2 regions of the Deinococcus seoulensis genome follow, and region 2 is predicted to be linked to the other one. Evidence: riboswitches for the same ligand, from Rfam matches in the RefSeq annotation. Region 2 holds a riboswitch; the other holds the start of a gene.
The links. A riboswitch is a leader RNA that binds a small molecule or an ion and turns the genes downstream of it on or off. The one in region 2 is predicted to bind thiamine pyrophosphate.

Region 1 (9,681 bases), on a different contig from region 2:
CGGTCGCTGATGGTGCCCACGATGGGAATGGTGATGGTGGTCGCCAGCGAGTACGCCGTGAACGCCCAGGCGTACAGGTGGAAGCCGCCCAGGTCGCTGATGACGCGCGGCATGGCGCTGCCGACGACGGTCAGGTTCAGGCTGGAGAGGAACAGGACGGTCAGGATGCCGACGAACGCCAGGATCTTCTCGCGTTCGTTCAGGCCGCTGTGCGTGGCCGGGGTGGCGGGGGTGGGGGGTGTGGTCATGCGCGTTCTCCGGTGGGGGCGGGTGAGGCGTTCAGCGCTTCGTCCAGGGCGTTCAGGGCGTTCAGTGCGGCCTGGACTTTTTCCGGGGGCAGGTGTCCGAAGTGGGCCTGCACGATGTCCTGGCCGGTGGCGCGGGTGCGGGCGCGGGTCGCCTCGCCCTGCGGGGTGAGTTGCAGGCGTTGCAGGCGCAGGTCGGCGGGGTCCGTGACGCGCTGCACGAGGCCCGCGCCGACCAGTTTGGTCACGATGCGGGTCACGGTGGGGGCGGGCAGGTTCTGGCGGGCAGCGACCGCGCCGGGCGTGTCATAGCCGTCCATGATGCTGGCCAGCACCAGCAGTTCCTTGGTGTTCAGGCCCAGGGCGCGTTCCAGCGGTTCGTCCAGCGCGTGCTTGAAGCGCCGTGAGAAGCGCAGGGTGGTGCGCACCAGCAGGTACAGGGCGTCGCCGGGGTCGCCCGGGCCGGTGCCGGGGTCGGGGTAGGGGGAGGTCGCAGCACTCATTTCATCTGGAAGTATTCCAGATGGAAGGACGCACAATCGCGCCCTTCGTCACAGAAGCGCGAGTGTCCATCCCGCCCGGACGCCCCTACCGGGCCGGACTCGCCACCCGCAGCGCCTGCACCTGCGCCATGCCGTCCACCTGCTCGGCCAGCCGCACACCGCCCAGCAGATGCAACGCCAGCGCACGCCCCAGCCAGGGCAGCGCGTCGTCCGGCAGGTCCCCGGGGTCGAACCACCCCACCTCCGAGGTCTTCTCCAGCGGGCGCGGCGTTCCCACCCAGGTGCGCGCCTCGAAGAACACGTCCAGCCCCTGTGAACCGTCCAGGTCGTAGCGGGCCACGCCCAGGCAGGCCAGCGCCGCCGGGTCCAGGCTCACGCCCACCTCCTCGGCCGCCTCACGCGCCGCCGCGCCCGCCAGGGTCTCTCCCGCCTCCACATGCCCGCCCGGCAGCCCCCACAGGCCGTCCGCGTACGACGCGCCGCTGCGCCGCCCCAGCAGCACCCGCCCCTGACCGTCCAGCAGCACCGCCCAGGCCACCAGATGAAACGTCACGCGATCCCCCGCGCCTGCCGCACGTCGGACAGCTGCTCGGTCACGAACACACCCCGGTTCAGGTGCGCGTCCAGCAGCGGCGCCAGCCACGGCAACGCGTCGTCCGGCAGGTCACCCGGCGCGAACCACGCGACCTCGGAGGTCTTGTGCAGCGGCTGCGGCACGCCCACCCAGTCCGGCGCACGGAACAGGAAGTCCGTGCCCTGCGCGCCGTCCACCTCGTACCTCCGCACGCCCAGCACCCGCAGGCCGGTCGGGTCCAGGGTCAGCCCCACCTCCTCCCAGACCTCACGCGCCGCCGCCTCGGGCAGACCCTCGCCCGGCTCCACCTGACCGCCCGGCAGGCCCCACAACCCGTGCCCGTACGCCGACCCGTCCCGGCGGCCCAGCAGCACCCGGCCCCGCTCATCCTGCACGACCACCCACACCAGCAGATTCCGCATGACCCAGCGTGGCACGCGCCGCGCCCCGCAACCGCAACAGGTGACGCAGGACACCCCCCACGCGGCCTGCGCTATCCTGCCGGATGCGTCACCGGGGGTGCCTGCCAGGAATGGCGGGCTGAGACTTGACCCCAAAGAACCTGATCCGGGTCATACCGGCGGAGGGAGCGTGACCGGCAGCCCACACCCCACGTGTGGCGACTGCCCACCGCTTCCCCTCGTGACGCGAGGGGACTTTCTTATGCAGACCAAACTGACCGTACTTGCCGCACTTGCCCTTGCCAGCGCCGCCAGCGCCCAGGCCACCCTGACCGTCATCACGCACGACTCCTTCGACGTGGACAGGAAGCTGATCGCCGCGTTCGAGACGCAGAACCGGGCGAAGGTGCGCTTCATCAAGGGCGGCGACGCCGGGGAACTCCTGAACCGCCTGATCCTCACCCGCCGCGCCCCGATTGCCGACGTGGTGTACGGCCTGGACAACAGCCTGCTGCCCCGCGCCCGACAGGCCGACCTCCTCCAGCCCTACAAAAGCCCCGCACTAAGCCGAGTGCCCGCCGCGTACCGCCTGAGCGAGGACGGCCTGCTGAACACCGTCGACTACGGCTTCGTCGCCCTGAACTACGACCGCGCATGGTTCGAGAAGAACAAGGTCGCCCTGCCAAAAAGCCTCGACGACCTGAAAACCCCCACCTACGCGCGACTGACCGTCGTGCAGAGCCCCGCCACCAGCAGCCCCGGCCTCGCGTTCCTGCTCGCCACCGTCAACCACTACGGCGAAGCAGGCGCCTGGAACTGGTGGCGCGCCGCCCGCGCCGGAGGCATGAAAGTCACACGCGGCTGGAGCGACGCCTACTACAAGGACTTCACCCGCAACGGCGGCCGCTACCCCATCGTCCTCAGTTACGCCAGCAGCCCCGCCGCCGAAGTCTTCTACGCCGACGGCTTCAACCCCACCAAACTCCCCACGCAGGCCCCCACCGCCAACCTCTTCCTGCCCGGCAGCACCTACACCCAACTTGAAGGCGTCGGCATCCTCAAAGGCAGCAAACAGACCACCCTGGCCCGCAAATTCGTGGACTTCATGCTGAGCGCACCCGTCCAGACCGACATCCCCACCCGCATGTGGATCTACCCCGCCGTGAAAGGCACACCCCTGAACCCCGTGTTCACCTTCGCGCAGGAACCCCAGCCCACCCCCATCAAGACCGAAGTCGCCGCCAACCCCCAACGCCTCGTGGACGCCTGGATCACACAGGTCCTCCGGGCACGATGAGGACGCGGGAGGCAGGAAAAATAACCCCCTCTGCTTCGCAGGACCCCTCAGTCAGCTTCGCTGACAGCTCCCCTCAAGGGGAGCCTGAAAACATGCTTCTGCCGAAGCTGAACAAGTAGAACCTGCCCACATGCACCCAGACACCCTGCCAACCAACCGAGACAGCAACCGAGCCCGTCGCCACTGGCCCTCATCACTCGGGGGCGGCCCCTCGCTCATCTTGATTCGCTGGCCTAGGCGCACTCGCTCATGGGCGCGCAGCGCGCGGGGCGCGCGCGGCGTGACCGGAGGATGGCGTCTGAGCAGGAACCATCACCGCCAATTGCTACCGGCCGAATCAGAGAAATACCTGCCCAGTGCCAACGCAGGCTCCCCCGTCCCCCCTGGGGATGGGGGCTGGGGGGTGGGGCAACCCGCCGCAGGCGCCCACCCATGACCCCTTCACGCCTGCAAGGCTGGCTCCTGGCCGTTCCCGGCCTGATCTTCGTGGCCGTGTTCCTCGTGCTGCCGCTGGCCCGGACGCTGTCGGAGGGCGGCGTGAACCTGTCGGTGTGGGCGGACCCGTACTTTCAGGGTCGGTTGTGGTGGACGCTGGCGCAGGCGGGCGTGACGACGCTGGCGGCGCTGCTGGTGGGGGTGCCGCTGGCGTTCCTGCTGTCGCGGTTCGAGGTGCGGGGGAAGGCGTTGTTCCTGCGGCTGTTGCTGCTGCCGTTCGTGACGCCGACGCTGGTGGCGGTGCTGGGAATCAGTGCGCTGCTGGGGCCGCAGGGGTGGGTGACGCAGCTGACGGGCGTGGACCTGAGTGACACGCCGGCGCTGCTGCTGCTGGGAAACCTGTTTTTTAACCTGCCGGTGATGGTGCGGCTGGGGTATGCGGGGTTCTCGCGGGTGCCGGTGAACGCGGTGGGCGCGGCGCGGTCGCTGGGTGCCTCGGCGTGGCGGGCGGCGCTGGGGGTGGCGTTGCCGCTGGCGTTGCCGGGCGTGCTGGCGGGGGCGGTGCTGGTGTTCCTGTACTCGGCGTTGAGTTTCGGCCTACCGCTGGCGCTGGGTGGCGAGCGGTACGGGACGCTGGAGGTGGAGATCTACACGCTGACGGCCCTGCAACTGCGCCTTTCGGAGGCGAGTGCGCTGATCGTGGGGCAACTGCTGTTGACGCTGGTGGCGACGGCCGCGTACGTGCGCTTATCGGCGGGCGGGGTGGGCGTGGCGGCGGGCGGACTGCCGGGAGCACGGGGTGGGGCGCGGGCGGCGCTGCTGGGCCTGGGGGCGCTGGTGGTCGTGGTGTGCTTCGCGCCGCTGCTGGCGGTCGTGGTGCGGGGTCTGCTGGGGTCCGGCGGCCCGACCCTTGCTTACTGGCAGGCGATCCTGGCCGACCCGGACACGCCGCTGCTGGCGTGGAACACCGTGCGCTTCGGGCTGCTGGCGCTGCTGGGCGCGGGCGTGCTGGGCGGCCTGTACGCGCTGGGCGCGTGGCGGGCGCGTTCGCGGGTGCTGGACCTGATCTCGCTGCTGCCGCTGATGGTCTCGCCGGTCAGTCTGGCGGTCGGGTACCTGCTGGCGTTCCCGGCGCTGGCCGCCACGCTGCCCATGCTGATCGCGGCGTACACGCTGCTGGCGCTGCCACTGGTGGTGCGCTCGGTCCTCCCGGCCCTGCGGGCCATTCCGCCCCGCCTGCACGAGGCGGCGCGGTCCCTGGGCGCCTCGCGCGGCGCGGCGTTCCGTTCGGTCACATTCCCGCTGGCGTTCCCGGCCCTGCGGGGCGGCGGGGCGCTGGCCCTGGCGACCGTGCTGGGCGAGTTCGGCGCGACCCTGGTCCTCTCCCGTCCCGAATGGGCGACCCTGAGTACCGGCCTGTACGAACGGCTGGGCCGCCCCGGCGAACGCAACCTGGGTGAAGCCTGCGCGCTGGCGACCGCGCTGCTGCTGCTGTCCACCCTGGCCTTCACGCTGCTGGACGGCGGCGAGGGCGAGGTCACGTGAGAGAATCCGGCATGACCGATCCTCTGCCCGCGCAGCTGTCCGCGTTCGTCCAGAAGCAGGGCATCGTGGTCGATCCGGAGTTCAGCCTGCATCCCAGCGGGGTGCATTCCGTGGTGAACTGCGTGTTCAGCGCGCAGGCCCGCTTCGAGGTCGTGGTGCTTCCCCTGCTGAAACGGCTCGATGACCGCCTGCCGGACGTGCCGGAACTGACCTTCCAGACGTTTGTGAACGACGTGGACTCGCTGGGCGTCCAGGGGTACGCCGAGGACATTCTGCGCAACCGGCAGCAACTCTCAGGTCGCCTGAAGGTTGAGGTGGCGCGCGAGGTGGCGGCGTTCTTCATCCGGCACCGCATTCAGACGACGGCCGATTTCCAGAAGCTGAAGAGCTGCGCAGCCGAGCATCTGGTCCTCGTGAAACTGGTGCAGGACGTCAAGGGCATCGGGCCGACGCTGGCGCACTACCTGCTGTGGCTCATGGGCCGCGAGGACCACGTCAAGGTGGATTCCCTGTTGACTCGCCTGTTCGCCCGCATCGGTGACTGGCAGCCCCGCCTGGGGCACGACGCCGACCGGGTCCGCATCACGGAGGCCATACGCGAGGTCGCCACTCAGATGGGGACCACGCCCGCCCGCCTCGACAACGCCCTGTGGCAGTTCGAGAGCCGCCGAAAAGCTGACAGTCATGCCTGATCCTTCCCCTGCCCTGTCCCTGCGCGACATTCAGAAATCGTTCGGTGGGGTGCAGGCGGTGCGGGGTGTGTCTCTGGACGTGGCAGCGGGTGAGACGGTGGCGCTGCTGGGTCCGAGCGGCTGCGGCAAGAGCACGGTGCTGCGGGTCGTGGCAGGCCTGGAGCGGCCGGATGCGGGGTCGGTTGCGGTGGCGGGCCGGGACGTGACGGCCCTGCCGCCGGAGGCGCGGCACGTGGGGCTGGTGTTTCAGGATTACGCGTTGTTCCCGCATCTGAGTGTGCTGGGGAACGTGGCGTACGGGCCGCGCGTGCGGGGGGCGGGGCGTGGGGTGGCGGAGGCGCGGGCGCGGGAGGCGCTGGCGCTGGTGGACCTGCCGGGGTTGGAGGCGCGGCGGGTCGCGCAGCTGTCGGGGGGGCAGGCGCAGCGGGTGGCGCTGGCGCGGGCGCTGGCGACGGGTTCGCCGCTGCTGCTGCTGGATGAGCCGATGTCGAACCTGGACGAGCGGCTGCGCGCGGAGTTGCGTGAGGGGTTGCGGGCGTTGTTCGCGCGGGTAGGGGCGGGGGTGCTGCTGGTCACGCATGATCAGCGGGAGGCGCGGTCCCTGGCGGGGCGGGTGGCGGTCATGCGGGCGGGGGAACTGGTGCAGGTGGGGGGGGCGGAGGAGGTGTTCGCGTGGCCTGCGTCGGCGTGGGTGGCGGCGTTTCTGGGAGAGTCGAACCTGCTGCCGGACGGGCCGGGCTGGGTGCGCTTCGTGCCGGAGGGGGCGCTGCGGCCCGGTGTGGGCGAGGCGTGGCCGGTGACGGCGCGCCATTCGGTGGAGGGGGGCGTGCAGGTGACGGTCACGCACGGGTGGGGGCCGCTGACCCTGACGCTGAGTGCGCGGGAGGCGGCCGCGCTGGACGGGAGCACGCTGCGCCTGAGCGTGGATGAATCGGGTGTGCGGCGCCTGCCGGAGGACCGGGCGTGATCGCGTGGGTGCTGGTGGGGGGGCGGCTGGTGGATTCACCGTTGCTGGCGGCGCTGCCCCGTCCGGATATCGTGGTCGCGGCGGATGGTGGGGCGCGGCACGCGGCGCTGCTGGGCATGTGGGGCGTTGGCGTGCGGGTGGACGTGTGGGTGGGTGATTTCGACTCGTCAGCGGGCGTGTTCGTGGACGCGCCGCGTGAGGTGCACCCGGCAGCGAAGGATGAGACGGACGCGGAACTGGCGATCCGGGTGGCGCGCGCGCGGGGCGCGACGGAACTGGTGCTGCTGGGCGCGTTCGGGGGCCGCTTCGATCACACGCTGGCGCTGGCGCTGCTGGCCCTGCGCCTGACGGAACGCGAGGCGTTGCGCGTGACCCTGACCAGCGGGGACGAGTGGGGCTGGCCCCTCACACCTGCCTCTCCCCTCTCTCTGGAGGTGCCGCCGGGCGCGACCCTGAGCGTGCTGGCCATCTCGGACCTGCGGGGCCTGAGCCTGGGCGGGGTGCGCTGGCCGCTGGACAACGCGGATATTCCGCTGGGGAGCGGATGGACGGTCAGCAACGAGGCGCCGGGCGGCACCGTGACCGCGTCGCTGCTGGGGGGCCGCGCGCTGCTGACGCTGCTGCCCTCCCTGCCAGAGTCCGTATAAAACGCAGGAGGGGGGGCACCCCGAACCGGAATGCCCCCTCCCTTCCTGCTCTCTACGGCCTACACCCCCACTTCCCTCATACGGATTCCGTTTATTTCGTTAACAGATCGGAACACCACCGATCTGTTAACTCCACGTCCGGAACCCGCCCAGCTCCTCCTCGCATCCGCTCGGATTGAATGGTCCTTGCAGCCCATTCAATCGGAGTCCGTATCAGTTGGCGGGGCAGGCGTCCACGCCGGGGCGGGTGCCGCGGGTGAATGTGCAGCCGTAGTTGGGGTCGGCAACGGCGGGGGTGGTGACGTCGTCCCCGGCGGGTTTCACGCCGGTCGCTTCCCATTTCACAAGGTCGTTAAAGCCCTCGACGAGTTCTGCGGCCGTGAAGTCGCAGTGTCCGGGGGCGCGGACGGCGCGCTGCACGAGACGGTCACCGTTCCCGGCGGCGGTCATGGCGGCGCGGTACAACTGCTGGTGCCGGAAGGGCACGTAGAAGTCGCCGGTGGTGTGCAGGGTCAGGACGGGCACGCTGACCTCGCCGTTCACGCGCGGCAGGTAGCGGACGCGGTCCGGCAGGGCGGGGTTGGGGTCCTTGGCGGGTGTGACGCGCAGGATGCTGGCGTTGAAGGCCATCTCGGCGGGGGTGGGGGTGGCGCCGGTCGTCCAGCGGTAGGTGGTGGTGGCGTTCCCGTAGATGTTGCGGGGCAGGATGCCGGTCACGGTGCCGTCCGAGCCGCCGGTGCTGAACACGGCGCCCTGGAGGGCCGCCACGCGGAAGCCGAGGTTGAAGACGGGCCGGTCGCCGCCCGTGAGGTTGCGGGCGATCTCGCGGAGTTTGGCGCCCTGCGTGGCGTTCTCCTGCCAGAGTGCGCCGCTGTACGAGCTGAAGTTGGCGTTCAGGATGTCGGGCAGCAGGGCCTTGTACGTGTCGGTACCCTGCGGGAAGGCCTTGGGTCCCAGGCCCGCGAGTTGCGCGGCGACCAGGGTGTAGTCGCCCAGCCACTGGAATTCGTACTCCTCGTCCATGACGCCGCAGGCGGGCATCGCGGCGACGTACTTGGTTCTGTTTTTCGCGGTCTGCGCGGTTTCCTTCTCGACGGCGGCGGCGGCGACGTGGCCGCCCATGCTGAAGCCCATGATGATGTTCTTGCTGGGTTGCGCGTACTTGCCGCCGGTCAGGGTGCTGAAGCTGTTGGCCAGGGCGTTGGTGTCTTCCACGCCGGCCTGCACGTCGTAGTAGTTCGAGGAGTAGGAGCTGGCGGCCCAGGCGTACCCGAGGCTCAGCCAGTAGGCGCGCAGGGCGGGGGTCTGCACGCGCAGGTCCGGGCCGTCTCCGGCGTACCCGTGGGTGTACATGATGAGCTGCTTGTTCCAGTTGGCGGGCACCTCAATGGCGTAGGCGGCCTTGCCGCGAATGCCGTCCATGGTGCCCTGGTACAGGTCCGCGCCGGGCGTGGCGGTCAGGGTGGGCGTGATGGCCGTAAAGGTGCGGGTGTCCTGCGCGCGGGTTTCGGCGGGGACGGGCGTGCGGGAGCACGCGGCGAGGGCAAGGGCCGCGAGCAGACTGGCGTTCAGGGAACGCATCATGAGAAACCTCCGGGGGGGAGCGGGGGGCGAGGTGGGCTGGGTTGTATGAGTTCGTCCGTGATGATAGCGCCTGCCCGCGCGGGGTTGCCCGCGTGCGGGGTGGCGGGCTGGAACCATCCGGGGGACAGGTGCGTACCTGAACGCATGAGACAGAGCGGCGCAGGTGAGCGGGCAGTCAGGGAACGCGGGAACGTGCGGGGGCGCGCGTGAGGGCGCGGCGCGGGCCGGGGTGCGGCTGCCTGGGCTGCGGCGGGGGGCTGCTGGTGCTGGCGCTGCTGGGCGCGCTGGCGTGGTTCGTGGTGATTCAACCGGCGCGGTCGTTCCTGGCGAACTGGCAGACGCCCGGCGCGACCTCGCAGAGCCAGCAGCAAGGTCAGCAGCAGGGCCAGCAGACGACCCCGCAGACCGGGTCGCCGGACGGCACGGACACCGGAACCGCCGCGCAGGCCGCGCCCCTGACGCGCGCGGAGGTGCAGCAGTTCGTGCGGGTGCGCCGGAAGGTGAGCGCCGCGATGGGCAGTTCGTTCACGGGCGTGCAGCAGGTCTGGACCGACATTCAGAATGGCCAGAACCCGAACCTGTTGCAGGTGATGACGGTCCTGCGCGAGGCGGGCAGCAGCGTGGGCGCGGCCCGGCAGGCGCAGGCGGCGGCGCTGACGGCCGAGGGGATGACCCCGGAACGCTACGCGCAGGTGCGTTCGGGCGTGAACCGCGCGCTGGGCGTGCCGAACATCGATTTCGCTCAGGCGGCGCAGTCGCTTCAGAGCGGGCAACTGCCGGACCTGAACCGC
Region 2 (9,681 bases):
TTAACGAAATAAACGGAGTCCGTATGATCTGGCCTCCGGATCAGGACTCGCAGCGTTCAGGCCGTGCAGTGGGCGGCGCGCCGTCCGGGTCGTGGCCTGACGGTTGCTGCGGCCGCGGCACCGGCAGGTGCGCCTCAGGTCGGTGCGTATCAGGCCTGGGTGCCTCGGCCCTGGGCGGCCGGTGCGGCGCGTGATGACTGCCCGGGGCCGCGTCCGGCAGGCTCGGGTCTCCGGTCGCCCGCACCACCCGGTCACGCCCGGCGGCCTTCGCGGCGTACATGGCGTCGTCGGCGCGCAGGAACGCGTGCTGCATCGCCTGGGCGGCGTCCCAGCCGCTCACGCCGATGCTGACCGTCACGCGCAGGTCGTTCCAGGGCGTCGCGGCCACCGCCGCGCGGACCGTCTCGGCCAGCCGCGCGGCGCCGTCCTCGTTGTCCGGCGTGAACACGATGAACTCCTCACCGCCCCAGCGGGCCGCCACGCCGCCCCCCGGCACGTGCTCCAGCAGCACCCGGCCGATCAGTTCCAGCACCTGATCCCCCACCGCGTGCCCGAAACGGTCGTTGATGGGTTTGAAGGCGTCCACGTCCAGCACCAGCAGCGACCCCCCGGCCCGCACGGCCCGCGCGGCCCGCACCTGCGCGTCGAAGCCCCGGCGGTTGAGCAGGCCCGTGAGCGGGTCACGCACCGACAGTTCCTGCGCGGCCTGCATGCGTCCCGCCAGTTCCGAGAGGGTCTGCCGCATGATCACGCCCACGATCAGCAGCGCGAACATCCCGGTGTTCACCCACTGCGGCACCAGCAGATCGGCGCTGCTCAGACCACTCAGCAGCCGGACTTCCGTGCGGTACGCCAGCAGCAGCAGCAACGCCACCGGCACGGACGCCTGCGGCGGCAGCACCAGCAGCAACCCCGCCACGATGAACAGCATCACGTTCCCCAGCAGGTCGTGCCCCAGCACCTGCTCGGGCCGCTGCGCGTACAGCACCAGGAACCCCACGCCACTGACGGTCAGCAGGCCCGCGAACACCCACTCGGCCACCGGCAGCCGCGCCGGACGCCGCACCACCAGCACGAACATCACCACCGCGCCCACCATCACCGACAGGTGCAGCGCCGCCGTCACCCACGCGCCCCGCTGCGCAAGCAGGTGCAGCAGCATCACCAGTCCCGGCGTGGCCGCCAGCACCGCGAACAGGTACCCGCGGACCTTCACCCGCGTGATTTCCGGCGCGTCCGGTATCCCGCCGGGCAGCGGCGCACCCAGCCACGCCGCCAGCCGCGCCCACCACGCCCGCACGCCGCCACGCCGCCAACTGCGGGTGGACCGGCCAGGGGGTGGGGCGCTTGGCGGCATGCCAGTTCTCCTCCGCCACCGGGAACGAGTGGCGTGCACCACATCCTGCCCAGGTCCATCTGACGAAACTCTTTCCCGGGCCCGTGTCCTGCGACTCCCTGCCCCGGAGTCAGTGCGGCCAGTCGCAGGGCACGGGCACGTTCCCCGGTACCGGACGACAGCGCGCTACGTCTCGGACACCGGGTCGGATACCGGGTCGGACACTGGATCAGCCACGGGGTCAGCGACCGGGTCGGAGACCGGATCTGTTGCCGGTCCGGTGTGCTGCGCCGCTGCCTCGTCGGCGGGGGCCACCTGCGCCCCGGGTGCCTGTGGTGCCTGCTGCCCGAGGTTTTCCAGCAGCAGTTGAATCTGTTGCAGGTTCGCTGTGGCGTGTCGGTCGGCTCCCATACCGGCAGGGTGACACACCCGGGCGCGGCGCGTTGCGGCACATGCACGCCTGCCAGGCACCGGGCGTGGGTTGCGGCGCGGGGTTAAGGTTCAATGCCCGTTCTCTTAAGCTGCGCCGGTTCCGTCGTCAGGCACCGTCCCGTACGCTGAGGGCAGATGGCGCACGGTGACGATCAGGCAACCGGTCCCGCGCTGGGGGCGACCCCGCAGGGACAACCCAGGCAGGGTCAGCCGCAGGCCCGCGCCGGGGTTGCCGGTGCCCCCACCCTGCCCGCGCACGCGCTGTCCGCCGGGGCCGTGCGGGCCGCGCTGGACGTGATGCCCCACCAGATGGCCGTGCTGGACATGCAGGGCACGATCCTGCTGTGCAACCGCGCCTGGAACGACTTCATGCGCGACAACGGCGGTGACCCCGCCACGTGCGGGCCGGGCGTGAATTACCTGCGCGTGTGCGAGAACGCCAGTGGCCCCTGCGCCGACGAGGGCCAGGAGGTCGCCAGCGGCCTGCGGCGCGTCCTGGCGCGCGAGGATGACACGTTCAGCATCGAGTACCCCTGCCACAGCCCGCAGGAGGAACGCTGGTTCCAGCTGACCGCCACGCCCTTCGACGACGGGCACACCCGTTTCCTGCTGATCACGCATGAGAACGTCACCGAGCGCCGCCACGCCGAGATCCGCGAGGCGGACCTGGACGCCGAGGTGCGGCAGGAGGTCGCGCTGCGCACCCTGACGCTGCGCAGCGAGATGGACGAACTCGACTCGTTCATCGGGTCCGTCTCGCACGACCTGCGCGCCCCCGTGCGGCACATCCAGGGGTTCCTGACCCTGCTGCGCCGCCGCCTGAATCCCCGCCTGAACGAGGAGGACCGCCGCCTGCTGAGCGTCCTCGACGGCGCCACCCAGCGCCTTCAGAGCATGATCGACGAACTGCTGAAACTGGCGCGTGTCGCCCAGACCTCGTTGCAGGTGCGGGACCTGAACCTCGCGCAGGTGGTCCTGCGGGCCTGGGCGAACATCGCCCCGGAAACCGAGGGCCGCGAGATCGAGTGGATCGCGGGGGACCTGCCGGTCGTGCGCGGCGACCCGCAACTGCTGATGCTGGCCTTCGAGAACCTGCTCAGCAACGCCGTGAAGTACACCTCGGGCCGCGAGCGTGCGCGCGTGGAAGTCGGCGCGCGCGACGGCGGCGACCACTGGGTGGTGTTCGTGCAGGATGACGGCGTGGGCTTCGACCCGCGCTACACCGAGCGGCTGTTCGGGGCGTTCCAGCGGCTGCACACCGAGCAGGAATTCTCGGGCGTGGGCATGGGTCTCGCGAACGTCAAACGCATCGTCACCCGGCACGGCGGGCAGGTCTGGGCCGAAAGTCACCCTGGTGACGGCGCGACCTTCTACATCAGCTTCCCGAAACCCACCACCCACGCGGCCACCTGATCCGGAGTCCGCATGAAACGCCCCCCCGCCTGAACAGCTGCGGGGGGGGCGGGCGTGGTCGGGGGTCAGCCCTCCGACAGGAACACGTACCGGGCGAGCAGCAGCGCCGCCACGCCGTACAGGATCGGGTGGACGCGGCGGGCCCGTCCGGTCAGGGCGTTCACGGCGCAGTACGTGATCACGCCGAAGCTCACGCCGTTGGCGATCGAGAAGGTCAGGGGCATGGCGATGATCGTCAGGAACGCCGGGAGGCTCTCGCCCAGGTCGTCCCAGTCGATGTGGCGGATGCCTTCCATCATCAGGGCGCCCACCAGGATCAGGGCGGGCGCGGTGGCCGCGCCGGGAATCGCGGCGGCCAGCGGCCACAGGAACATGCTCAGCAGGAACAGACCCCCGACCGTCACGGCGCTCAGGCCGGTGCGGCCGCCCTCACCGATACCGCTGGCGCTCTCCACGTACGCGGTGGTGGTGCTCGTTCCCATGAACGCGCCGAACATGGCGGCCAGGCCGTCCATCGCGAAGGTGCGCCGGGCGCGGGGCATGTCGCCGTTGCTGTCGAGGTACCCGGCCTTCTGCGCCAGTCCGGTCAGGGTGCCGGTCGCGTCGAAGAAATCCACGAAGAAGAACGTGAACACCACGCTCAGCAGGCCCAGCCCGAACGCCCCGGCCAGGTCGAGTTGCCCGACCAGACTGCCCGGCCAGACCGGCGTGTCGATCACGCCCAGCAGGCGACCCCCGAAGCCGGGGAAGGCCTGCATGGCGCCGTCCGGGCCGCCCGCGAACACCGGAAGTTTCAGCAGGATCGCGGCGGCCGACGTGACCAGAATCCCGATCAGCACGGCGCCGTTCACGCGGCGGCGCATCAGGGCCGCGCTGATGATCAGGCCCGCCACGGCCAGCCACGCGCCGGGCGCGCTCAGGTCACCCAGGCCCAGCAGCGTGGCGGGGTTGCTGACCACGATCCCGGCGCTGCGCAGGCCCAGGAACGCCAGGAACGCGCCGATCCCGGCGGTGATGGCGAACTTCAGGCTCAGCGGAATGGCCCGCACGATCGCCTGCCGCGCGCCCACCGCACTCAGGATCACGAACAGCGCGCCCGAGATGAACACCGCGCCCAGCGCCGTCTGCCACGGCACGCCCATGCCCTGCACGACCGTGAACGCGAAGAAGGCGTTCAGGCCCATGCCCGGCGCCTGCGCGAACGGGTAGCGGGCGATCAGGCCCATGGCGAGCGACCCGAACGCGGCGGCGATGGCGGTGGTCATCAGCAGTTGCAGCGGCGCGTTCGGAACGGTGATGGCGCTGCCCAGCACCTGCGGGTTCACGAACAGGATGTAACTCATGGTCAGGAAGGTCGTCAGGCCCGCGCGGAGTTCCTGCGGCACGGAACTCCCGGCGGCGCTGATCCCGAAGTAACGGTCCAGCGGGCGGGGCGGGCGGGTGTCGGTCGGGTGGGTCATGGGGGGCCTCCAGGGAACTGCCAGGGGAAACTGACAGGGGAACTGCGGCGTCGCGGGGCGAAACCGGAAGTCGCCATTACACCACGCCGGCCGACCGTCCAGACGTGGGCGAATGCCCCCTTCATGAAGGTGCGCCGCGCGCAGGGAGGCCCGCCGGGGGGGAGGGGCAGATGCCTGTCACGCGCCCCGCCGCTCCGCTTACACTGGGTGCAATGTCGACGGCTGGAAGCTCACGCCAGGCGCGCCGCTGCCCATGATGTGGCACGACGTGCTGACGCTCCTGAGCGGCCTGGGCGTGGCGCTCGTCGCGGCCGTCCTGCTCAGCGCCGATCTGCGCGCGTGGCCGCCCCGCCCACCCCGCGCGCGCCAGTTGACGTACGCGCTGCTGGCCGGACTGACCGGCGTGACCCTGATGCTGTACCCGCTGCCGCTGTCGTCCGGGATCTTCGTGGACCTGCGGTACCTGCCGGCCGTGCTGCTCACGCTGCTGTTCGGGCCGGGCTGGGGCACGCTGGCACTGCTGCCCGTGCTGATCATGCGCGCCGTGTTGGGCGGCGCGGGGGTCGGGCCGGCCATCATGTCGGCGCTGGCGGCGCTGCTGATCGCGGGCGTCATTCACCGCCGCGTGGGCCTGCGCCTGTTCACGCAGCCGCGACTGTGGACGCTGCTGCCGCTGATCTTCGTGTTCAACGGCGTGGGCCTGCTGCTGCAACCGGGCGGCGCGCCGCTGTTCCAGCGGGTGTACGGCCCGCTGATGCTGGTGAACGTCCTGGCCCTGAGCGCCGTGCTGCTGGTCGTGCACCTGCGCGCCCGGCACCTCGAGTCCCTGCTGGACCTGCGCCGCGCCGCGTTCACGGACGCCCTGACCGGCCTGAACAACCGCCGTCAGTTCGACCTGGATCTCGCGGAACTGGACGCCGGGCAGCACCTCGTGGCGCTGGACGTGGACTTCTTCAAGCAGGTGAACGACCGCCTGGGGCACGCGGCGGGCGACCGGGTGCTGCGCGAGGTCGCGCAGGTCCTGCTGCGCAGCGTCCGCCCGCAGGACAGCGTGTACCGCGTGGGCGGCGAGGAGTTCGCGCTGATCCTGCGCGGCCTGACGCCCGAGCAGGGCCTGATGGTCACGCAACGCTGCCTGAGCGCCGCGCAGCAGATCGACGGGGGCGGGCAACCCGTGACCCTCTCGGCCGGGTGGACCCTCACGCAACCCGACGAGCCCGGCGAGACGACCCTGGCCCGCGCGGACGCGGCGCTGTACCGCGCCAAGGCCGCCGGCCGCAACCGCGTGGAGATCGACCCCGGCACCGACCAGACGCAGGCCGTGACGCTCGCCGCCCGCCGCACCCTGGCCCTGCTGGCCCGCGACCACGACCCGGACGCCGCCGACTGGCTGGCCCTGCTGCAGGCCGCCGTGCAGGACGTTCCGGGCGCGCAGAGCGGCACGCTGTACGTCCTGAACCGCGGGGATTTCCTGCTGTGCGCCCAGACCGGGTTCAGTGACGACCTGCTGGGACAGCGGCGCTCACCGGCCAGCCTGCTGCGCTGGTACGCCGGGCCGCCCGGCGACTGGCAGGCGGGCGCGCCGCGCGTCCTGCGCGGCGAGGCGGTCCGCGTGAACACCCACGCCGCCAGCGAGGTCGAGGCGCAGGTGACCGGACAGGAGTCCTTCCGGCACCTGTCCGTGGACGGCATTCACGAGACGCTGGGCGTCCCGGTCGCCGTGGACGGCCTGGTCATGGCCTTCTTGAACCTCGACCGGGTCGCGCCCGGCCCGCCGTTCGGACCGGACGCGCAGCGCACCGCCCGCACCTTCACCGAGCAGGTCGCCGCGCTGCTGCGCGCCCGCGCCCGGCGCGTCCTGGCGGCCCGGCAGCAGCGGGAACTGGAGGCGCTCGCCCGCCTGAGCGGCACGCTGCGCGGCGCCCTCAGCACCGAGCAGGTCATCGCGGCCGTGACCGGCACCAGCCGCGCCCTGCTCGGCGCGCGCGAGATCGTGTTCCTGCAGTACGACCCGCGCGGCGACCGGCTGGTGTCCCGGCACCTGCTGGGCGTCAGCGAGACCGAGGGCCGCGTGACCCTCCCGCGCGGGCAGGGGCTCGCGTGGGCCGCGCTGGAGGGCCGCGAGACGCTGCGCGTCGTGGACGTGCGCGGCACCAGCCGCATTCACCGCCCCGCGTTCCTGACGGGCGGCGCCATGATGGCCGCGCCGCTGCACCTGCGCGGGCAACCGCTGGGCGTGGTGTGCTTCACCCGCGACGAACCCTTCGGCGCCGAGGACGCCGACCTGATCGACATCCTGACCCCGCACGTCCTCTCCGCGCTGGAACGCGCCCGAGAACGCGCCGAACTTCAGGACGCGCAGACCGGGGCGCTGCTGACCCTGGGCCTGAGCCTCGAAACGCGCGGCCTGGAACGCCCCGGCCACACCCGGCGCGTCATGGCGCTCGCCACGCGACTGGCCCGCACCCTGAACCTGGACGAACCGGCCCGCCGCGCCCTGCTGCACGGCGCGGCCCTGCACGACATCGGCCTCACGGTCGGCCCGCACGCCACGCACCCGCAGGCGGGCGAGACCCTGGCCCGGCAGGTCGGGGGGCTGCACCCGGACACGCTGGCCGTCATCCGCCACCACCACGAACGCTGGGACGGTCAGGGCTTCCCGGACGGACTGAGCGCAGAGCAGATTCCGCTGCTGGCCCGCGCCTTCGCCCTGATCGACACCCTGGACACCCTGAGCGACCCGCCCGGCGCCCAGGCGCCCCCCAGCCCGGACGAACTGTACCGGCGCGTGCAGCGGCAGGCGGGCGCGCAACTGGACCCCGCCATGACGGCCCTGCTGCCGGACCTGCTGGACCTGCCGCTCAGCCTGCCGGGCGCGGCGCCGTCCGGTGACGCGGGCTCCGGCCTGTCCGGCTGAGCGGCGCGCCGGGCTTGCATTCCGCGCGGGCCGGTGTACACTCCGGGCAGTCACCAGGGGTGCCGCGCATCTGGCGCGCGGCTGAGAGAACAGCGTGTTCAACCCTAGGAACCTGATCTGGTTTGCACCAGCGGAGGGAGAGTGACGGTTGAAGCTCACTGCTGCGGCCCCCGCGCCGCCCCAGGATCATCGGCCCCCTCCACGCACGGGAGGGGGCCGTCTTTGTTGCGCTGAAACCGCCGAACGCCTGAACGAACCCAACCTGACCCACACGCACTGAACGCGGCACGCCGCCGCTCCCGAACGCCGGGCCTCTCCGTGGCCCCGCGCGGCCTGCCCTGCTGCCCAGTGCTGCCCGGTGGCGCCGCAGGCCCCCCTCACCCTCGCCCTGTTTCTCTGCCCTGTTTCTTCGCTCTGTTTCTGCTGCGCCGCCGCGCCAGCCGGGGAGTTCCCATGACCGTTTCAGATCCGTCCGTTTCCACCCGCCGCGCCGCTGCCCAGCTCACGTCCGATCAGGCGACCGACCTGCTGTCCGGCCCGCTGCTGCCCGATTCCGACCTGACCGAGCCGTTCCCGGCCAGCCAGAAGGTGTACCTGGGCGGCACCCTGCACCCGCAGGTGCGCGTCCCGGCGCGCCGCGTGACGCTCTCACCCACGCTGGAACGCCTGGGCGACCTGACCCGCTCTGTCCCGAACGCCGCGCTGCTGCTGCCCGACACCAGCGGCCCCTTCACGGACGCGGCGCAGACCGTCGACCTGCGCCGGGGCCTCGTGACCGCCCGGCCCTGGCTGGCGGACCACGCCGCGCTGGACGCCCTGCCGGGCCGCTGCCGCCCGGAACTGGACCGGGACGGCCCGCTGCCGTTCCCGCAGGTGCCCGCCCCGCGCCGCGCCCGCAGCGGGCAGGCGGTCACGCAACTTCAGGCGGCGCGGCGCGGCCAGATCACGCCCGAGATGGAATTCGTGGCGATCCGCGAGGCGCTGCGCCAGGAGGCCGCGTTCGACCTGACGCACCAGCATCCGGGGCAGGGGTTCGGGGCGGCCACGCCGCGCGAGATCACGCCGGAATTCGTGCGCGCCGAGGTCGCGCGCGGCCGCGCGGTCATTCCCGCGAACATCAACCACCCGGAACTGGAACCCACCGTCATCGGCCGGAACTTCCGGGTGAAGGTGAACGCGAACATCGGCACCAGCATCGTCACGAGTTCCATCCAGGAGGAGGTCGGGAAGGCCGTCTGGGCGACCCGCTGGGGCGCGGACACCATCATGGACCTCTCGACCGGGCGCTTCATTCACCAGACCCGCGAGTGGATCGTGCGCAACAGCGCCGTGCCGGTCGGGACCGTGCCGATCTACCAGGCGCTGGAGAAGGTGGGCGGCGTGGCCGAGGACCTCACCTGGGACGTGTACCGCGACACGCTGATCGAGCAGGCCGAACAGGGCGTGGACTACTTCACGGTGCACGCCGGGGTGCGGCTGGCCCACCTGCCGCTGACCGTGCGGCGCCGCACCGGCATCGTGTCGCGCGGCGGCAGCATCCTCGCCAAGTGGTGCCTCGCGCATCACCGCGAGAACTTCCTGCACACGCACTTCGCCGAGATCTGCGAGATCATGGCCGCGTACGACGTGACCTTCAGCCTCGGCGACGGACTGCGCCCCGGCAGCGTCGAGGACGCCAACGACGCCGCGCAGTTCGCGGAACTGGGCACGCTGGGCGAACTGACCCGCGTCGCCTGGGACCACGGGGTGCAGACCATGATCGAGGGCCCCGGCCACGTGCCCATGCAGCTGATCCGCGAGAACATGACCCGGCAGCTCGACGTGTGCCAGGAAGCGCCGTTCTACACGCTGGGGCCACTGACCACCGACATCGCGCCCGGCTACGACCACATCACCTCCGCGATCGGCGCGGCGCAGATCGCGTGGTACGGCACGGCCATGCTGTGTTACGTCACGCCGAAGGAGCACCTGGGCCTCCCGGACCGGCAGGACGTGCGCGACGGCGTGATCGCCTACCGCATCGCCGCGCACGCCGCCGACCTCGCCAAGGGCCACCCGGGCGCGCAGGCCCGCGACAACGCCATCAGCCGGGCGCGGTTCGAGTTCCGCTGGCAGGATCAGTT

Region 1: linked by a shared signal. The riboswitch ahead of IEY70_RS10820 (thiamine ABC transporter substrate-binding protein) and the one ahead of thiC (phosphomethylpyrimidine synthase ThiC) in region 2 are both predicted to bind thiamine pyrophosphate.

What each region holds. Positions count from the first base shown of each region.
Region 1 is NZ_BMQM01000013.1:70,755-80,435, forward strand. Features, by position in the region: gene IEY70_RS10800 (MDR family MFS transporter) at 1-248, opposite strand, end outside; gene IEY70_RS10805 (MarR family winged helix-turn-helix transcriptional regulator) at 245-748, opposite strand; gene IEY70_RS10810 (NUDIX domain-containing protein) at 834-1,301, opposite strand; gene IEY70_RS10815 (NUDIX domain-containing protein) at 1,298-1,744, opposite strand; TPP riboswitch at 1,828-1,929, shown strand; gene IEY70_RS10820 (thiamine ABC transporter substrate-binding protein) at 1,986-3,020, shown strand; gene IEY70_RS10825 (ABC transporter permease) at 3,453-5,000, shown strand; gene IEY70_RS10830 (DUF8548 family protein) at 5,012-5,692, shown strand; gene IEY70_RS10835 (ABC transporter ATP-binding protein) at 5,685-6,659, shown strand; gene IEY70_RS10840 (thiamine diphosphokinase) at 6,656-7,306, shown strand; gene IEY70_RS10845 (alpha/beta hydrolase) at 7,520-8,890, opposite strand; gene IEY70_RS10850 (hypothetical protein) at 9,097-9,681, shown strand, end outside.
Region 2 is NZ_BMQM01000014.1:90,141-99,821, forward strand. Features, by position in the region: gene IEY70_RS11385 (GGDEF domain-containing protein) at 41-1,357, opposite strand; gene IEY70_RS11390 (hypothetical protein) at 1,523-1,747, opposite strand; gene IEY70_RS11395 (sensor histidine kinase) at 1,904-3,181, shown strand; gene IEY70_RS11400 (NCS2 family permease) at 3,247-4,641, opposite strand; gene IEY70_RS11405 (diguanylate cyclase domain-containing protein) at 4,895-7,558, shown strand; TPP riboswitch at 7,604-7,715, shown strand; gene thiC (phosphomethylpyrimidine synthase ThiC) at 8,012-9,681, shown strand, end outside.